DNA from 2 places in the Metabacillus sp. KH_069 genome. Region 1 is predicted to be linked to the other one. Evidence: riboswitches for the same ligand, from Rfam matches in the RefSeq annotation. Region 1 holds a riboswitch; the other holds the start of a gene.
The links. Region 1 has a riboswitch for thiamine pyrophosphate ahead of thiC (phosphomethylpyrimidine synthase ThiC). Riboswitches for the same ligand answer to the same signal wherever they lie in the genome.

Region 1 (8,065 bases):
ACGTTATCTGTCTGCATCCAAAATGGCATGACGATTGATGAGCTTGGCTTTGTCGACTTTTTCTTCCAGCCGCATTACAACAAGCCCTGGAACTTTTTGAACCAGGCAGGTTTGCAGGCAATACAGTAAGATATTATGAAGGGGCTATCCATAAAGTCATTTTTTCTGACTTATTGGACAGCCCCTTCTTTTGGGACCTTGCGCCATCAAAAATGGTAGCACTAAGGAGGCTGGCGCCAGTTTTAAGCTTTGAATCGTTAAAAATGGCAGCACTACTGGGATTGACGCCAGTTTTTAAGCTTTGAACCTTCAAAAGTAGTAGCACTAAGGAGAATGACGCCACTTTTTAAGCTTTGAACCGTCAAAAGTAGTAGCACTAAGGAGAATGGTGCCAGTTTTTAAGCTTTGAATCCTTAAAAGTGGTAGCACTACTGAGACTGATGCCAGTTTTTAAGCTTTGAACCGTCAAAAGTGGCGGTACTACTAGGACTGACACCATTAATTATTTTCACAGAAAAAAGCAGGCACAGGCCAGATAGCTGTAAACCGCTGCAGCATTCGCAGCATAACTCATCCTACTGATAAAGAGCCGAACCCTTTTCAACAAATTCTTTCGACTTTTGCTTCAGTCCTTCTTCCATTTCCTGTTCTTTTACCGTGTTTCTTAAATCGTGGGATATTCTCATCGAACAGAACTTAGGACCGCACATTGAGCAGAAATGAGCAGTTTTAGCTCCCTCAGCCGGCAGCGTTTCATCGTGATATTCTTTTGCCCGGTCAGGGTCAAGGGATAGATTAAATTGATCTTCCCACCGGAATTCAAATCTGGCTTTAGACAGGGCATCGTCTCTATACTGTGCATTTGGGTGTCCCTTGGCCAGGTCAGCGGCGTGAGCAGCAATCTTATAAGCAATGACTCCCTCGCGGACATCATCTTTATTAGGCAATCCCAAGTGCTCTTTCGGCGTCACATAGCATAGCATCGCCGTTCCGAACCAGCCGATCATCGCTGCACCTATAGCTGAAGTGATATGATCATACCCCGGTGCGATATCAGTTGTTAATGGTCCAAGTGTATAAAAAGGCGCCTCATGGCAAATTTCCTGCTGCTTTTCTACATTGTCCCGAATCATGTGCATCGGAACATGTCCAGGACCTTCGATCATCACCTGGACATCATGCTTCCATGCGATTTTCGTGAGCTCACCCAGGGTTTCTAGTTCTGCAAATTGGGCTTCATCATTTGCATCTGCAATCGATCCGGGACGCAGGCCATCACCTAAGGAAATGGAAATATCATATTGCTTTAAGATCTCGCAAATCTCCTCAAAGTGGGTATATAGAAAGTTTTCTTCGTGATGGGCTAAACACCAGCCAGCGAGAATGGATCCTCCTCGTGATACAATTCCGGTTGTTCTTTTAATGGTTAAAGGAATGTACCGCAGCAATACACCAGCATGAATAGTAAAATAATCGACCCCTTGTTCTGCCTGTTCGATTAAGGTATCTCTATAAACTTCCCAGGTCAAATCCTCAGCAATGCCATTCACTTTTTCAAGCGCCTGATAGATGGGAACTGTGCCAACAGGTACTGGAGAATTTCTGATGATCCATTCTCTGGTGGTGTGAATATCTTTGCCAGTCGATAAATCCATGATGGTATCAGCCCCCCATTTAATCGCCCATGTCATTTTTTCCACTTCTTCTTCAATGGATGAAGTGACGGCTGAGTTGCCTATATTGGCATTGATTTTGACATGGAAATGTTTGCCGATGATCATCGGCTCACTTTCTCTATGGTTGATGTTTGCCGGAATGATGGCTCTGCCGGCCGCGACTTCACTTCTAATGAATTCATGGTCCATGTTTTCACGAATGGCTATGTACTCCATCTCCGGTGTAATGATCCCTTTTCTGGCGTAATGAAGCTGAGTGACATTAGCATTCTTTTTTGCCCGGAGTACGTTTCTGTCACCAGTAAAGACGTTTCCATGTGGAGTGACATTCTCTTGGCGGCCGTTATCCTCAGGCTTTACGCTGCGCCCTGAATATACTTCAACATCCCCCCGATCAAAAATCCAGCTTCTTCTTACTTCAGGCAATCCTTTTTTAATATTAATGGCAGCTGCTGAATCTGTGTATGGACCGCTCGTATCATAAACAAGCACAGGCTCATGATTTTGCGCGAGTTCAATTTCCCTAAAAGGAACACAAATGTCCTCTCTTGATCCTGTTTTGTACCTCTTTTTGCTGCCCTCAAACGGTTTAGTAAATGCGAAATCCAATCTTAACTCCTCCTCATATCGTTTAGTAGAGTTTTGATCTGCACCCGCGAAAGAATAGAAAAAGGGTTCTGTTAATGAACAGAACCCTTGGAACAGTATGTGTAAAAAGCCAAAAAGAACGGCCTACGCCACACCGCTTCCCTACGCTGGTATCATCCAGATCAGGTTCAAAGGGTCAAAGACTCTCGTTCTTTTCTCAGTCCAGCATCATGGACTCCCCCAGCAGAATGAATAAAATATTCATTTGTTAGCAATATAGCAGGAAAAGCAGCAGGCTGCAAGTGATTATTTTCACAATTAAAAATGTTGAAAATAATCCAGGTACAAGGTTGTGGTTCCTTGTACCTGATTACAGACTGAGATAAGAAAGTATAAAAATTTGCGCTTCGATGGCGAGCGGAATCGCTCAGGCTCCTCGGACCCTTATCTGACATGCCAGCGCCAAACGGGCGCTTGCGCTTTTCTTTCTAAAATATTCGGATGCATACTTTTACCAACATACTAAGAAACTAATAAAGATTCTAGTGGAGGGGTGAGTCTATGTTTTCTTTATTCAAGAAAAAAAAACAATCAAAGCAAACGCCACAGCAGCCTATGAATACGGCACCTCCCAAAGATACCAACATACCTGTTTCTTCCCATTTTAATGTGAATATCGCAAAAATCCTGACTCACCTGGATCATACGGATGATTTAGGCCAAAGAAAGGTTATGTTCAAAGGGAAGCAAGGGTTATTGCTTTATTTTGTGCCGCTTATGATGTCTGAAAAAATCAATCAGGATATTTTAGGACCCTTGCAGCAAGCAGAGTCGGGAGAGGTTGAGGATGTTGTTGCAATTGCCTCGATTTTGAAAACGAAGGATATTCATGAAGCCATTCATTTTCTTTGTAAGGGTGCATGTTTATTTCTGATAGAAGATTTGGATTGCATTTATGCCATTGATTCTGCGCTCAATAAGGCAAGATCTGTTGAACAGCCTCAAAATGAAAAGGTTGTCCGCGGATCTCATGAAGGTTTTACGGAGAATATGGATATAAATCTCAACTTAATCAGACAAAGAATATTAGATGGAAGTCTAGTTGTGAAATACTTGGAGATTGGAAACATATCAAGAACAAGGGTAGCGGTTCTTTATATAAACCATCTAACAAACAAAGAATTAATTGAGAAAGTTCTCACGAGATTAAAGTCTATAAAAATTGATGCTGTTGATACACCCGGAATTATAGAAGAATCGATTGAGGATTCACCATATTCTCTGTTTCCGCAAATTTTAAGTACTGAGCGTCCGGATAAGGTTGTATCTAATCTATTTGAAGGAAGAGTAGCCATATTGCCGACGGGAAGCTCATCTGCCCTGATTGCACCTGTTAATTTTTTTGCATTCTTCCAAGCAACTGAAGACTACAACAGCCGCTGGATTTTCGGATCCTTTTATCGTTTTATTAGAATAATAAGCTTCTTTATTGCCATAAGCTTGCCGGCTTTGTATATAGCAACCATTTCATACCACTATGAACTCATTCCGAATGATTTGATTCTGACTGTTAAAAGTTCTCTTGAGAATGTGCCTCTTCCTCCTATAGCTGAAGCACTCCTGATGGTCATCATTTTGGAACTGCTGCGCGAAGCGGCATTGCGTCTGCCGACGTCGATTTCGCAAACCATTGGTGTAGTTGGCGGTTTAGTCATCGGGACAGCCATTGTAGAAGCAAATTTAGTTTCTAATATGATGATTATTGTGATTGCTTTGACCGCTATCGCTTCCTTTGTTGTCCCTTCAAATGAGATGAGCACAGCACTGCGGCTTGTGAGCTTCCCAATGATGTTTGGTGCAGCGATATTCGGCTATCTGGGAATTGTTTTTATATTCGTTATCATTCTCATGCACCTCACACTGCTGGAATCGTTTGGTACACCTTACTTTTATCCGCTTGCTCCGATGCAGTTTGGAAACATTAAAGATTCTGTGCTGAGAATGCATCATTGGTATATGAATGATCGTCCGAGAGAAACATCTCCTCAAAAGATCAGAAGACAAAATTCGTTAAGGAATTGGTCGAAGCATGAAAACGAATCATAATATCACGCACAAACAGATGTTTTTCCTTGTCCTTCAAACTCAGATCGGCATCGGAGTCTTGTCGCTGCCTTATAATATCTTTCTTGTGTCGGGTACGGATGGGTGGATATCAGTGATTATTGCAGGTGTATTTGCCCAGCTATTCACCATTTTATTTTGGCTGCTGGTTAAAAAATATCCGGATAAGTCATTGTTTGACATCAATAAACTGCTGCTTGGCAAAATATTAGGGAATTTGGTTAATTTGGGCTACGTCCTGTTTTATATTTTCGTTTCAAGCTTAATCGCTGTATTGTATGTAAATGTATTAAAGAGATGGATTTATCATGAAACTCCGGCATGGGTTTTAATCTTGCTCCTTGCTTCAGTTTCAGTCTATTTTGCAAAAGAGAATATCCGCAAAATGGCACGGTTTTTCGTGATTGTCTCATTTTTGCTGATTTTTCTTTTTTTGCTCACGCTCAATGCTTACCAAACAGCTGATATCCGCTATATTTTTCCTATCGGAGACAGCGGATTGGTTAAAATATTACTGGGAAGCAAAGAAGCAATTATGTCCTTTCTTGGCTTTGAAATCATGCTGTTTCTTTATCCATATATAAACAGTCAGCCGAATCAGGTATTGAAATCTGTTACGGTGAGCAATATCATTGTGACCATTTTTTATTCGTACATTACATTTACCAGTTATGTGTTTTTTAGTCCAAAAGAGATGAAGATTGTACCTGAACCAACTCTTTATTTGCTCAAGGCCATTACCTATTCTGTTATTGAAAGGGTGGATCTTGTTTTCCTTGCTATTTGGGTCGTTTCTGTTATTACGTCGGGTCTGATGTACATATATATTGCAAGCACAGCCATGCAGAATGTGTTTAATAAGAAAAATCATCGTTCTTTTGTTCCGTTAATCGTCTTAGCAGTATCCTTACTTGCTTTATCTCCGGCTGAAAGTGATCAGCTGGCAGGAAAACTCGGTGATTATGTAGATAAACTCTCCTATATATTTGTGTTTACTATCCCAATTTGTTTGCTGATACTATCCTTTTTCAGAAAGGGGAAGAAAAAGCATGATCAGACCTTTTAAGCGGATAATCCCGGCGCTTCTGTTGCTGCCGTTGTTTACGGGGTGCTGGGATCAAAAAATGCTGAAAAACACGGTTTTCATGTCAGCTACTGCCTTTCAAATCACGAATGATGATGAAATTTTAACGACTACGTCTATTCACTCCTATACGTCTAAAGAACAGCAGCCCATCAATAAAACATTTTTTGTAACAGCAACCTCGCCAAGAAATGCAAAAATAAAGCTCAATCAGCAAATGTCCGGAACGGTGATGACCGCTAAAAATAAAATTTTTTTAATAGAGGATGATCTCGCTGAAAAGGGGTTGTTTCAAATAGCGGATGTCCTCTATCGTACTCCTGAAAACCCTCTGAATGGGAAATTTGTCGTTGTTGAGGAAAATCCTCAGGAAATTCTTAATCTGCAAAAGGTCGGCGAGGAATTGATTGGACAATATTTAGCAGGGCTTATTGATACTTCCGAAACGTCTTCTGTCGTACCTGTTGAAACCATTCAAACCATGTGCACGGTTTTATTCGATGAAGGAAAAGGTCTCGTTCTTCCATATATGAAGATTGATAAAGAAAATCATACAGCCGATTTAATCGGAACGGCCCTTTTTCACAAAGATAAATTTTCTGGTACGACAATGGATTTGGCACAATCAAAAACGCTTTTAATCATGGCAAATCGAAAAGATAAACAGATGGATATGAGCCATAAGATCACATATAAGGGGAAAAAGCTTGTTGTTTCCTATGATGTAGCAGAGTCCAAAGCAAAATTGGAAATTAAAAAGGATTATAATCATAAAGTGAAAGCTGTCATTCCTGTAAAAGTGAAAGTAGAAATCACTGAATTCCCGCATGACCATTTATATGACACAAAACTATTAAAGAAAGTCCAAAATAAAATTACTGATTATCTTCAGCAGCAATCAGAGGATACAGCTGCAAAGCTTCAGGAAGCCAATTGCGATTTTCTTGGGATAGGGAGAGAACTCATCGCTTATCATCCTTCTCTTTGGAAGGAGTTAAAATGGGAAGAGGACTACCCGAATATTCTCATTAAGCCCGAGATCAGTGTTGAAATTATTCATCATGGCATTACACATTAGCAATGGATTTTAGCCAGTATCCGCTTTAGGATGCTGGCTTTATTAAATACAGCTTTTTTTATAAAAGTTCAGTAATGGCAGAAAATTTGATATATTATGGGTATGAATGTACTTGGAGGAGGATGGACCGCAATGAAGAATCTGGAACAGGCTCATGAAGAGAAAGTCCTTTCTCAGGAAAAACTGGATGGATTAATGGAAGTTTATCTAAATCAGCTTGAAAACTCTCCAACCGCATTTTTAATTCACGAAAACCGAAAGTGGACATATATAAATCCTTCTGCAATGAGGCTGCTTGGGTTCACACGCAAGGAGGATCTGATAGGAAAACCGATCTGGAATTCCATTGATCCGCAATATAGAGAAATGATCGAGCAGCGGATTACTGATACTAAAAATGGTTTCACGCCAACCTCAATGGAACAGATCTGGTATACCAAAAAAGATTTGCCGATAAACGTGGAAGTGACGACACTCCCAAACGTATGGGGAGACATGCAGTCCACCCAGGTGATTATCAGAGACGTCACTAATAAGAAAAAGCTTGAAAAAGAGCACGAGGAAACGATAAAAAAGTTCCGGCTGATTACGGAGAACATGCGTGATATCGTTGGGCTTCTTGATGAAAATGGACTGTTTACCTATGTTTCTCCTTCTTACAAAGAAGTGCTTGGGTATGACATGTCAGAAGCAGTAGGATATAGCCCTTTTCAATTTGTTCATCCGGAGGACAGAGAACAGATTGCAGACCAATTTTACAAAATGCTGAAAGAAAATAGACAGCTGACGGTTGAGTATCGTTACTTATGCAAGGACAATACTTATATATGGCTTGAATCGCACGGAGTTCCTGTCACTGAAAATGAAACGTTAAAACATGCAATTGTCATTTCCAGAAACATTACGCAGCGGAAGCAAACAGAAGAAAAGCTGAGAAAAAGCGAAAGCAAATACCGGATCATTTTAGAGCACAGCAACGACTTAATTTGTGTAGTTGATTTAAAAGGAAATTATAAATATGCATCACCATCTTACAAAAAAATTCTGGGATATGAGCCTGAGAGTATGATAGGGCAAAACGTTTTCAACTATATTCTTGAAGAAGATCAAGAAAAAGCAGAAGAAATCATGAGCACCCTTTTTGCTACGAAAGAACCTGTCACAATCCCTTATCACAAAATCAGCCATACAGGACAGGCTGTTTTGTTTGAGGGCAAAGGGATGGCTGTTTTAAATCAGCACGGGGAGCCAGAGAGCATTGTGTTTATTTCGAGGGACATAACTGAAAAAAGAAAAGTCGAGGATTATATCCGCAACTATGAAAAGCTTACGGTATTAGGTGAACTCGCAGCAGGTGTTGCCCATGAAATCAGGAATCCGCTTACATCCATAAAGGGCTTTTTTAAGCTGCTGACAGAAGAAGACAGTCACGGGAAAGATAAAAAATATCAGAATGTCATTATGGATGAATTAAGCAGAATTGAGCAGATTGTCAATGAATTCATGGCACTGGCA
Region 2 (8,065 bases), 340 kb from region 1:
TTGGCACCATGGCTGCTCCGACAGATACACATGCCAGAACGCCAAGAACGCAGCCGAAGCAGTGGAAGAATGGAACCGGGATGCATAAACGGTCCTGATTCGTTAAATTCATAGAGCTTGCAACAAGAAAGCCGTTGTTCACAATGTTGTGATGAGTCAGCATGACACCTTTAGGGAAGCCGGTTGTGCCTGATGTGTATTGCATATTGATGACGCCCTCAGGAGTTAATTGACTCTCGCGTTCGGCAAGCTCTTCATCTGTCGTTTTTGATCCGTGAGCGAGAAGCTCATTCCAGCTGTACATTTCTTCAGGTGCTTTTTGATTTCCTATGTAAATGAGGTTTTTTAAGTGCGGCAATGCTTCAATCTGCTTGTATTTCTCTGCAGAAGCTGAATTTGTGATGGAGCGGACAATATCGACATAAGATGTTCCTTTAAAGCCGTCAATTAAGAAAAGGGTGGTAGAGTCGGACTGCTTGAGCAGGTATTCGAGCTCGCTGCTCTGGTAACTTGTGTTGACGGTAACAAGGACGGCGCCAATGCGGGCAGATGCGAACTGCAGCAGGAGCCATTCAGGGACGTTGGTTGCCCAGATGGCAATGTTTTCACCCTTTTTCACGCCAAGACCCATTAAGGCTTTTGCGAGCTTCGTTGTTTCAGTGTAAAAATCATCATACGTATAGCGGATGTTTTCCTTTGAATAGACAACGGCATCCTGGCTCCCGTATTTAGACACAGTTTCCTTCAATAATTGACCGATGGTTTTATTTTTTAGTGATTGCATGGGACCTCCCTGGACAAAAAGAATGATTACGCTTTCATTATAAACTATTTTTAGAAAGTTTTGAAAACTATTATTCTCTAAAATATATAGATGCACTTGCAGTATAATAGAAGAGACGTACTTTCAAAAGGGGAACAATCATGAATAAATCAACATTTTATCCTTATCTGGCACTCGCAATTGGAGTGGCAGCGGTGTCAACATCTGCGATTTTCGTAAAGCTGACTTCTGCACCTGCTCCTGTTATCGCGTTTTATCGCCTGTTTTTCTCAACGCTTATCGTTCTGCCGCTGTTTTTGGCGAAATCGCTGCCTCATATTAAAACGTTAACGAAAAAAGACTGGAGCTATTCGATCTTAGCGGGTGTGCTGCTTGCGTTTCACTTTATTCTCTGGTTTGAATCATTGAACTACACCTCTGTGGCAAGTTCGGTTGTGCTGGTGACGCTTCAGCCTCTGTTTGCGTTTATCGGGACCTATTTCTTTTTTAAAGAGAGAGTGTCAGCAAGGGCGATTCTCAGTGCCATGCTTGCCATTGCAGGCAGTGTTGTTATCAGCTGGGGAGATTTCAGGATCAGCGGGCTTGCACTGTTCGGAGACTTTCTTGCGCTTGCGGCCTGCGGGATGGTCACGGCTTATCTGCTGTTTGGCCAAGGAGTGAGGAAGCGTCATACGCTGACCCTTTATACGTTTATCGTTTATGCGGTAAGCTCTGTGACATTATTCCTTTACTGTGTGTTATTAAGCTATCCGCTATCAGGTTTTCCTAAGCAGGATTGGCTGTACTTTTTGCTGCTTGCGATTGTGCCGACATTGCTTGGCCACTCACTGTTCAACTGGTCGCTTAAATGGATTTCGACAAATGTCATTTCTGTAGCGATTCTGTTTGAACCGGTTGGTTCGATTATTCTTGCGTATTACTTTCTAGAAGAAACGGTTCTTCTTACGCAATTAATTGGCGGAGCCATCATTATTATCGGGGTCATGCTGTTTCTATTTGAAAAGAAAGAAGTGGCCGAGATTTCAAGCGAACAAGCGCTTTAAAGATCAAAAGCGCAAGCGCCTTGGTCAGATCGGACAGGCGGATTCGTTCTGACCGAGGATCTAGGCGCTTACGCTTAACGTAGATAACATTATATACTTATCCACAACCTATTACATTTTGTAATTTCCTAAACAACGAGAAAGGACTCAATTTCGAGTCCTTTTTTGTGTTTCTATGATTTTCTTTTCCAAATCTTTATACGTATACTTCGTCTTCTTTTTTAAAGCTTCTTCAAAGCTGCTTGCTTCTCCGGTTTCATGCAGGAGTTCCATAATAATGTCTTCTCCAAATTCATCTGCCAGAATTTTAACGGCGCAGTAGCTTTGAGTATAAACTTCCGCTTCCGGGCTGTCTTCCAGTGCCGTTGCCCAGCTTCCTGGATTTCTAAGTTCACTGAAAGGAATAACCCTGTCAATACGGATTTTTGCATCCTCTCCGTTATAGCCGGCATATTCTGCTACACCTTCATTAAACCAGATCGGAATTTTCAACGAGTCGATTTCCATTTTCTCTAATGCTTTCTCCATATAGTAATGGGCATATTCATGGTAAAACGTTTCCACGACAAGCGGGGATGCGGCATCGAAATCATCGGGAATGACAATCGCCATGGTTTCTTTCAAATGATCGTAAAAACCCATATAATCCAGATACTCAAGCTCCTGCAGCGAGTCCGGCGACTCATCAAGCAGAATCAGGTCAATCGGCTGATCTTCAATATCGCCGAACAAACGTTTACTAATTTTACGTGCATTTATGAATTCGTCCTCAACGAGCAGGATATCTCTTTTATTCAGAGAGGAATAATAAACAGTCAGATGAGAAATTTTCTTCGTTTCAGCATCCTCTTTATATTTTTCGTAAGGGTCAATCGGCAAAAAAGCGTTTACTTGAAACTCAAACTTCTCCCGCGGACTAATATTTTGATAATTAAAATGAGTCGTCATTACATTCATGAGGACAACGAAAAATAAGGTGATAATTAAACTGATGGCTGTGATGGAAAGAAAGATGGATCCGGACAGTCCTTTGAAAAAGAGGAGATTCCTCTCTTTGCGGTGGATCATCTCGAATATAGAATAGATAAACAAGCTGATCAGCAAAAGCGCCATAATGCTTCCTGCGATCACACTTGCAGGGATATTCAAAAAGAGAAACAGAACGTAAAACACTCCGGTGAAATAAACGATATACAGAACCGATAAGAAACTATGCAGAAGTATTTTCACATGCAGCCTCCGATTGTCTTAGTCTATGAACATATTCTGTTTTATAAAAAGAAACTCCTTTTAGAGGTAGGGATTTAATTTTGACTTGTCGAATTTTATCAGCAAGGAGTGTTGAACATGAATTATAAGATAAGAAAAGCTGTCAATGAAGACGCGAAGCAAATTGCCGTCGTACATGTGGACAGCTGGAGAACAACCTATAATAGTATTGTAGCAGATGCCTATCTGGAAAGTCTTACATATGAAAGTAAAGAAAAAATGTGGAGAACCATTGATCCTGACACTGTTTTTGTGGCAGAAAATGAAGATGGCCAGCTTGTCGGGTTTGCAGGATTTGGACAAGAACGAACGGGGGAATATGGATTTGATGGAGAATTATATGCGATCTATCTATTGAAAGAAGTGCAGGGAGCGGGCATCGGACGGAGACTCGTAGAAGCGGTTGCTGATGAGCTGATGCAGAAAAACTATCAATCTATGCTGCTGTGGGTAATGAATGCGAATCCTTCTAAAGGCTTTTACGAACGCTTTTCACCTGAAAAGATTGCGGAGGACGTCTACACGATTGAGGGAACAGGTCATCAGGAAACGGCATTGGGATGGCGTGACTTGCCGAAACTGTCAGCTGCATTGAAAAGGAAAGAGGGATCACTGTGAAGCGTGCATTAATACTGGGCGGAACTCAATTTTTCGGGAAGAGACTTGTTTATAAGCTTTTGGAAAATGGGACAGAAGTGACGATTGCTACAAGAGGAAGAACACCTGATGACTTTGGAGATAGAGCCCAGCGTCTGATAATCGATCGTGAAAACAAAGAATCAATGATTAAGGCCTTTGATAATAAAAAATGGGATGTTGTCTATGATCAATCGTGCTTTTCGCCGCTTGAAGCAAAATCTTCTTATGAAGCGCTGCAGGGCAAAATCAAGCATTATGTTTTCACGTCTACTATGGCAGTCTATGAATTTGGGAGAGAACGAAAAGAAGAGGACTTTGATCCGTTATTGTATAAGCCTTCCTTTAAAGAGCGCAAAGACTATAAAGGGATGAGCGGCTATCAGGAAGCAAAGCGCAGTGCGGAAGCCTATCTTTTTCAGACTGCAGATGTGCCGGTTGCCGCTGTTAGGCCAGCACTTGTTATTGGAAAAGACGATTATACGGAACGCTTTTTATTTCATGTGAAAAAGGTGAAGAACGAGGAGTCGATCGGCCTCGCGGATCCTGGTCATTTTTATAGCTATACATCATCTGAGGACGCTGCGGGATTCTTGTATATGGCCGGAGAAAAAAACTTAGCGGGTGCATTCAATATTGCTTTTGAAAAAAGTCTCTCGCTGAATGATCTGCTGCATAAAATCGAGAGTGCTGTGGGAAAAAAGGCGATGGTGACAAGCGATATTACGAAAGAGAATGCCTCGCCTTATGGATTAGCAGGTGATTGGACACTGGATGTGTCGAAGGCTGAAAGAGCTGGGTACTCATTTGAGAAATTGAATCCATACATAGAAAGTTTAATAGAGGAAATGAAAAAAGAAACGTGACATTGTCGCGTTTCTTTTTAGTGCGGTAAAATCTGCTGATGAAACACCGCAGCAAAATATGCGAATACAAAGGCAAGCGGAAAAGAGAAAATGACAGACCAGCCGCTGACTAAATCTTCTTCGTTGCTGATCCTGATAGCTTCAAAGTAACCATATAGAAAATGAATAATCGACAATAAAAAGGTCAGCAGCATGAATGAGTAAGATAGATTCATCGTTTGCCCTCCATAAGAAATCTATTACTACTAGTACATGCAGACGAATGAGAGATTATGACAAAAAAAGCACCGAGAAAAAATCGGTGCTTTTGCCAGAATCTATTTTCTTTTTAAGACAAGAGATTTAGAAGTTGTCAGCATCAATACTAAGATAATGGAGCAAATGACAAATGTCGGCACCATGTACGATGCATTATAGCCGGCTGAATACAGCAGAACGGGCTGATCTCCTGCAAATTCTGCAAAGAATACAGCTCCTGCAAGTGTATGTGCTGCAAATCTCAGAAAGCTTCCGAGAAAAGCTGCCGCCACTACATAAGTAATTAACCGTTTTTTGTTTAGCGGGTTCAAAGAGCTTTGGACTTGCTTATAAAATACTCCTCCGGCACCCACGACGGTAAATGCGACAAAATAGTCAAGAAAACCCTGTACCGGATGCACGATTGTAGTGTAGCCCATAATCGTCTGCAAAACGCCAAGTAAAAACCCTGTAAGCAGTCCGCCTTTTAAACCGTGGCGAAAACCCATGATCAGAACTGGAATCATCGCAAGCGAGATCGACCCGCCCTGCGGCATTTTGCCAATGAAACTTGTTGCTAAATCAAGCAGAAATGCAATCGCTCCAAGGATTGCTGCCTCTACTAAGAAAACAAGACGTGTATTTGTCTGCATAGCTTTTCCCCTTTTCGGCATTCGACCGGGGCTGTTTTTTTCCATAATAAAAAGCAATGCGGGGAATGTCGGATGGTTTCCACGCACTGCTTTGGTTGGGTTATCACTTGAATCCATCGCCACATCCCTACGTAAGCTTTAACTATACAGGTTCAACGGGTCTGAACAGAATGTTCACTCTCAGCCGAATGGCTCCCCAAGTGGTCAAATGCAATATATGATTTAGACACTACTATACAGGAAGTTGCAAAATTCGACAAGGATATATTGAGATTTTTTTCAGAAAAGTTTGGAAAGCCCTTTCTTATATCTTTACAATTTTCAGGAATCTTGCTATAGTTTCCATGAATTCAATATATGCAGGGGAGCTGAGTGAACTTGGCTGAGAGGATACTGATTCTTGTATCGACCCTTTAACCTGATCTGGGTAATGCCAGCGGAGGGAATGCGGAAGATGCGTTATTTTTCCATAACTTTGCGAATGCGTTAAGGCTGCCCCAGTGGCAGCCTTTTTTGTCGTTCGGTCAGCTGTTCATATATGAAAAAAATTTAAGGAGGAAAAAGAATGTCCAGTGTAAATCTAGCATTTCAGGTGCTGCCTAAATCATCAGAGGGGAATACATATGAAATTGTCGACAAAGCCATCGAGGTTGTCCAGCAATCCGGAGTGAAATATGAGGTTGGTGCAATGGAGACGGTAATGGAGGGAGAGCTTGATAGACTGATTGAAATTGTCAAGCAAGCGCAGGATGCCTGCATTTCAGCCGGTGCGACTGAGGTAATGACTCACATGAAAATTCATTACCGTCCAAAAGAAGGGGTCACAATGGATGAAAAACTTAAGAAATACCGTTAACACCCTTTCAGGGATTGCGCTTCCTGGTATTGTGCTGCTGTCGTTCTTCTTTTTATGGGAATTGGCTGTCATCGTCACTAAAGTGGAAAAATGGATTCTGCCGCGCCCGACTGATATTTTCATCACGCTTGCAGAAATGAGAGGGACGATAGGCGTCCATATCCTGCAGACCCTGGCGGAAGCAGTGCTTGGATTATTGATCGCAATAGCCGCGGGAGTATTGATTGCTATTTTGATAGACATGTCAGAGTGGGTTCGAAAATCTGTTGAACCGCTGCTTGTTCTTTCGCAGACCATTCCCATAATCGCGCTTGCTCCACTGCTTATCATCTGGTTTGGGTTCGGTATTTTTCCTAAAGTCATCGTGGTGGCGCTCGTCTGTTTCTTTCCGATTGCCATCAACCTGTCTGATGGATTCCGTTTAGTTGACAGGGACATGGTGAAGCTCATGCAAACGCTTGGAGCAAGCGGGAGGCAGATGTTTATAAAACTGAAACTTCCTGCTGCAGCGCCTTTCTTTTTTTCAGGATTAAAAATAGCAGGAACATACAGTGTGATGGGAGCCGTTATCGGAGAGTGGCTGGGTGCAAGCAAAGGACTCGGCATTCTATTAACTCGATCATCACAATCGTTTCTAACAGAAAAAGTATTTGCAGCGATCATCTTAATAGTAGGTTTAAGCTTAATAATTTTTGCACTCATTGAAATCCTGGCAAGAATCATGATGCCCTGGAAATACAAGCAGCAAAAGCATTCTAATTAGCACGGGGGAGAAAGAAATGAAGAAATTCTTATTTATTTTATCTAGTTTAGTGTTCATCTTATCTGGATGCGGATCAGCCGAAAAAGCATCTAATGAGGAATTGAAAAAAGTAAAGATTATGCTGGATTGGTTTCCAAACACAAATCATACAGGCATTTATACAGCGAAAGAAAAGGGCTTCTATAGAGAAGAGGGTCTTGATGTAGAAATCGTAGAACCGGGCGAAGGAGTCAGTGCTGATCAGATTGTTGCTTCGGGTGAAGTTGATTTTGCCGTCAGCCATCAGGAGAATATTACACATGCAAGATCAACTGGCGTTCCGATTGTTTCAATAGGAGCAATCATTCAGGAGAATACTTCTGCATTTGCTTCATTAAAAGAAGAAAACATCACTTCTCCAAAGGATTTTGAAGGGAAACGATATGGGGGATGGGGTTCTCCGACAGAAGAAGCTGTTATCAAAGCTGTCATGGATAAATCGAATGCAGACTTTGAAAAAGTGGATTATGTCACGCTTGGAGCAACTGACTTTTTCAAATCAATCGGACGCGATACCGATTTTCAATGGATTTTCCAGGGGTGGGACGGAGTTGAAGCTGATCGCCAGGGAATTGAATTGAATTACATCTATCTAAAAGACCTTGATCCAGCTTTAAACTATTACACTCCACTTATTGCAACAAGCGAATCCAAAATGGCAAAAGACAAAGAAATGGTCCAATCCTTCATGAAAGCTACATCAAAAGGCTATCAATTTGCTATTGAGGATCCGGAAAAGGCAGCGGATATCCTGATTAAAAACGTACCTGAGATTAATGCACAGCTGGTTAAGGACAGTCAAGTGTGGTTAAGTGACCAGTATCAGGGAGATGCAAAGCAATGGGGCATACAAGAAGAAAAAGTCTGGAAAAGATATGCGGATTGGATGTATGAACGAAAGCTGATTGAAGAGAACATC

Region 2: linked by a shared signal. The riboswitch ahead of AC3ISE_RS17960 (MTH1187 family thiamine-binding protein) and the one ahead of thiC (phosphomethylpyrimidine synthase ThiC) in region 1 are both predicted to bind thiamine pyrophosphate.

What each region holds. Positions count from the first base shown of each region.
Region 1 covers NZ_CM174460.1:3,890,286-3,898,350, reverse strand. Annotated here, with positions in the region: gene AC3ISE_RS19655 (FAD-dependent oxidoreductase) at 1-129, shown strand, start outside; gene thiC (phosphomethylpyrimidine synthase ThiC) at 576-2,285, opposite strand; TPP riboswitch at 2,407-2,516, opposite strand; gene AC3ISE_RS19645 (spore germination protein) at 2,826-4,370, shown strand; gene AC3ISE_RS19640 (GerAB/ArcD/ProY family transporter) at 4,354-5,454, shown strand; gene AC3ISE_RS19635 (Ger(x)C family spore germination protein) at 5,438-6,550, shown strand; gene AC3ISE_RS19630 (PAS domain S-box protein) at 6,683-8,065, shown strand, end outside.
Region 2 covers NZ_CM174460.1:3,552,046-3,560,110, reverse strand. Annotated here, with positions in the region: gene AC3ISE_RS17995 (AMP-binding protein) at 1-808, opposite strand, end outside; gene AC3ISE_RS17990 (DMT family transporter) at 925-1,827, shown strand; gene AC3ISE_RS17985 (gluzincin family metallopeptidase) at 1,975-3,057, opposite strand; gene AC3ISE_RS17980 (GNAT family N-acetyltransferase) at 3,175-3,714, shown strand; gene AC3ISE_RS17975 (NAD-dependent epimerase/dehydratase family protein) at 3,711-4,598, shown strand; gene AC3ISE_RS17970 (hypothetical protein) at 4,616-4,813, opposite strand; gene thiT (energy-coupled thiamine transporter ThiT) at 4,916-5,488, opposite strand; TPP riboswitch at 5,596-5,697, opposite strand; TPP riboswitch at 5,840-5,952, shown strand; gene AC3ISE_RS17960 (MTH1187 family thiamine-binding protein) at 6,054-6,344, shown strand; gene AC3ISE_RS17955 (ABC transporter permease) at 6,319-7,107, shown strand; gene AC3ISE_RS17950 (ABC transporter substrate-binding protein) at 7,124-8,065, shown strand, end outside.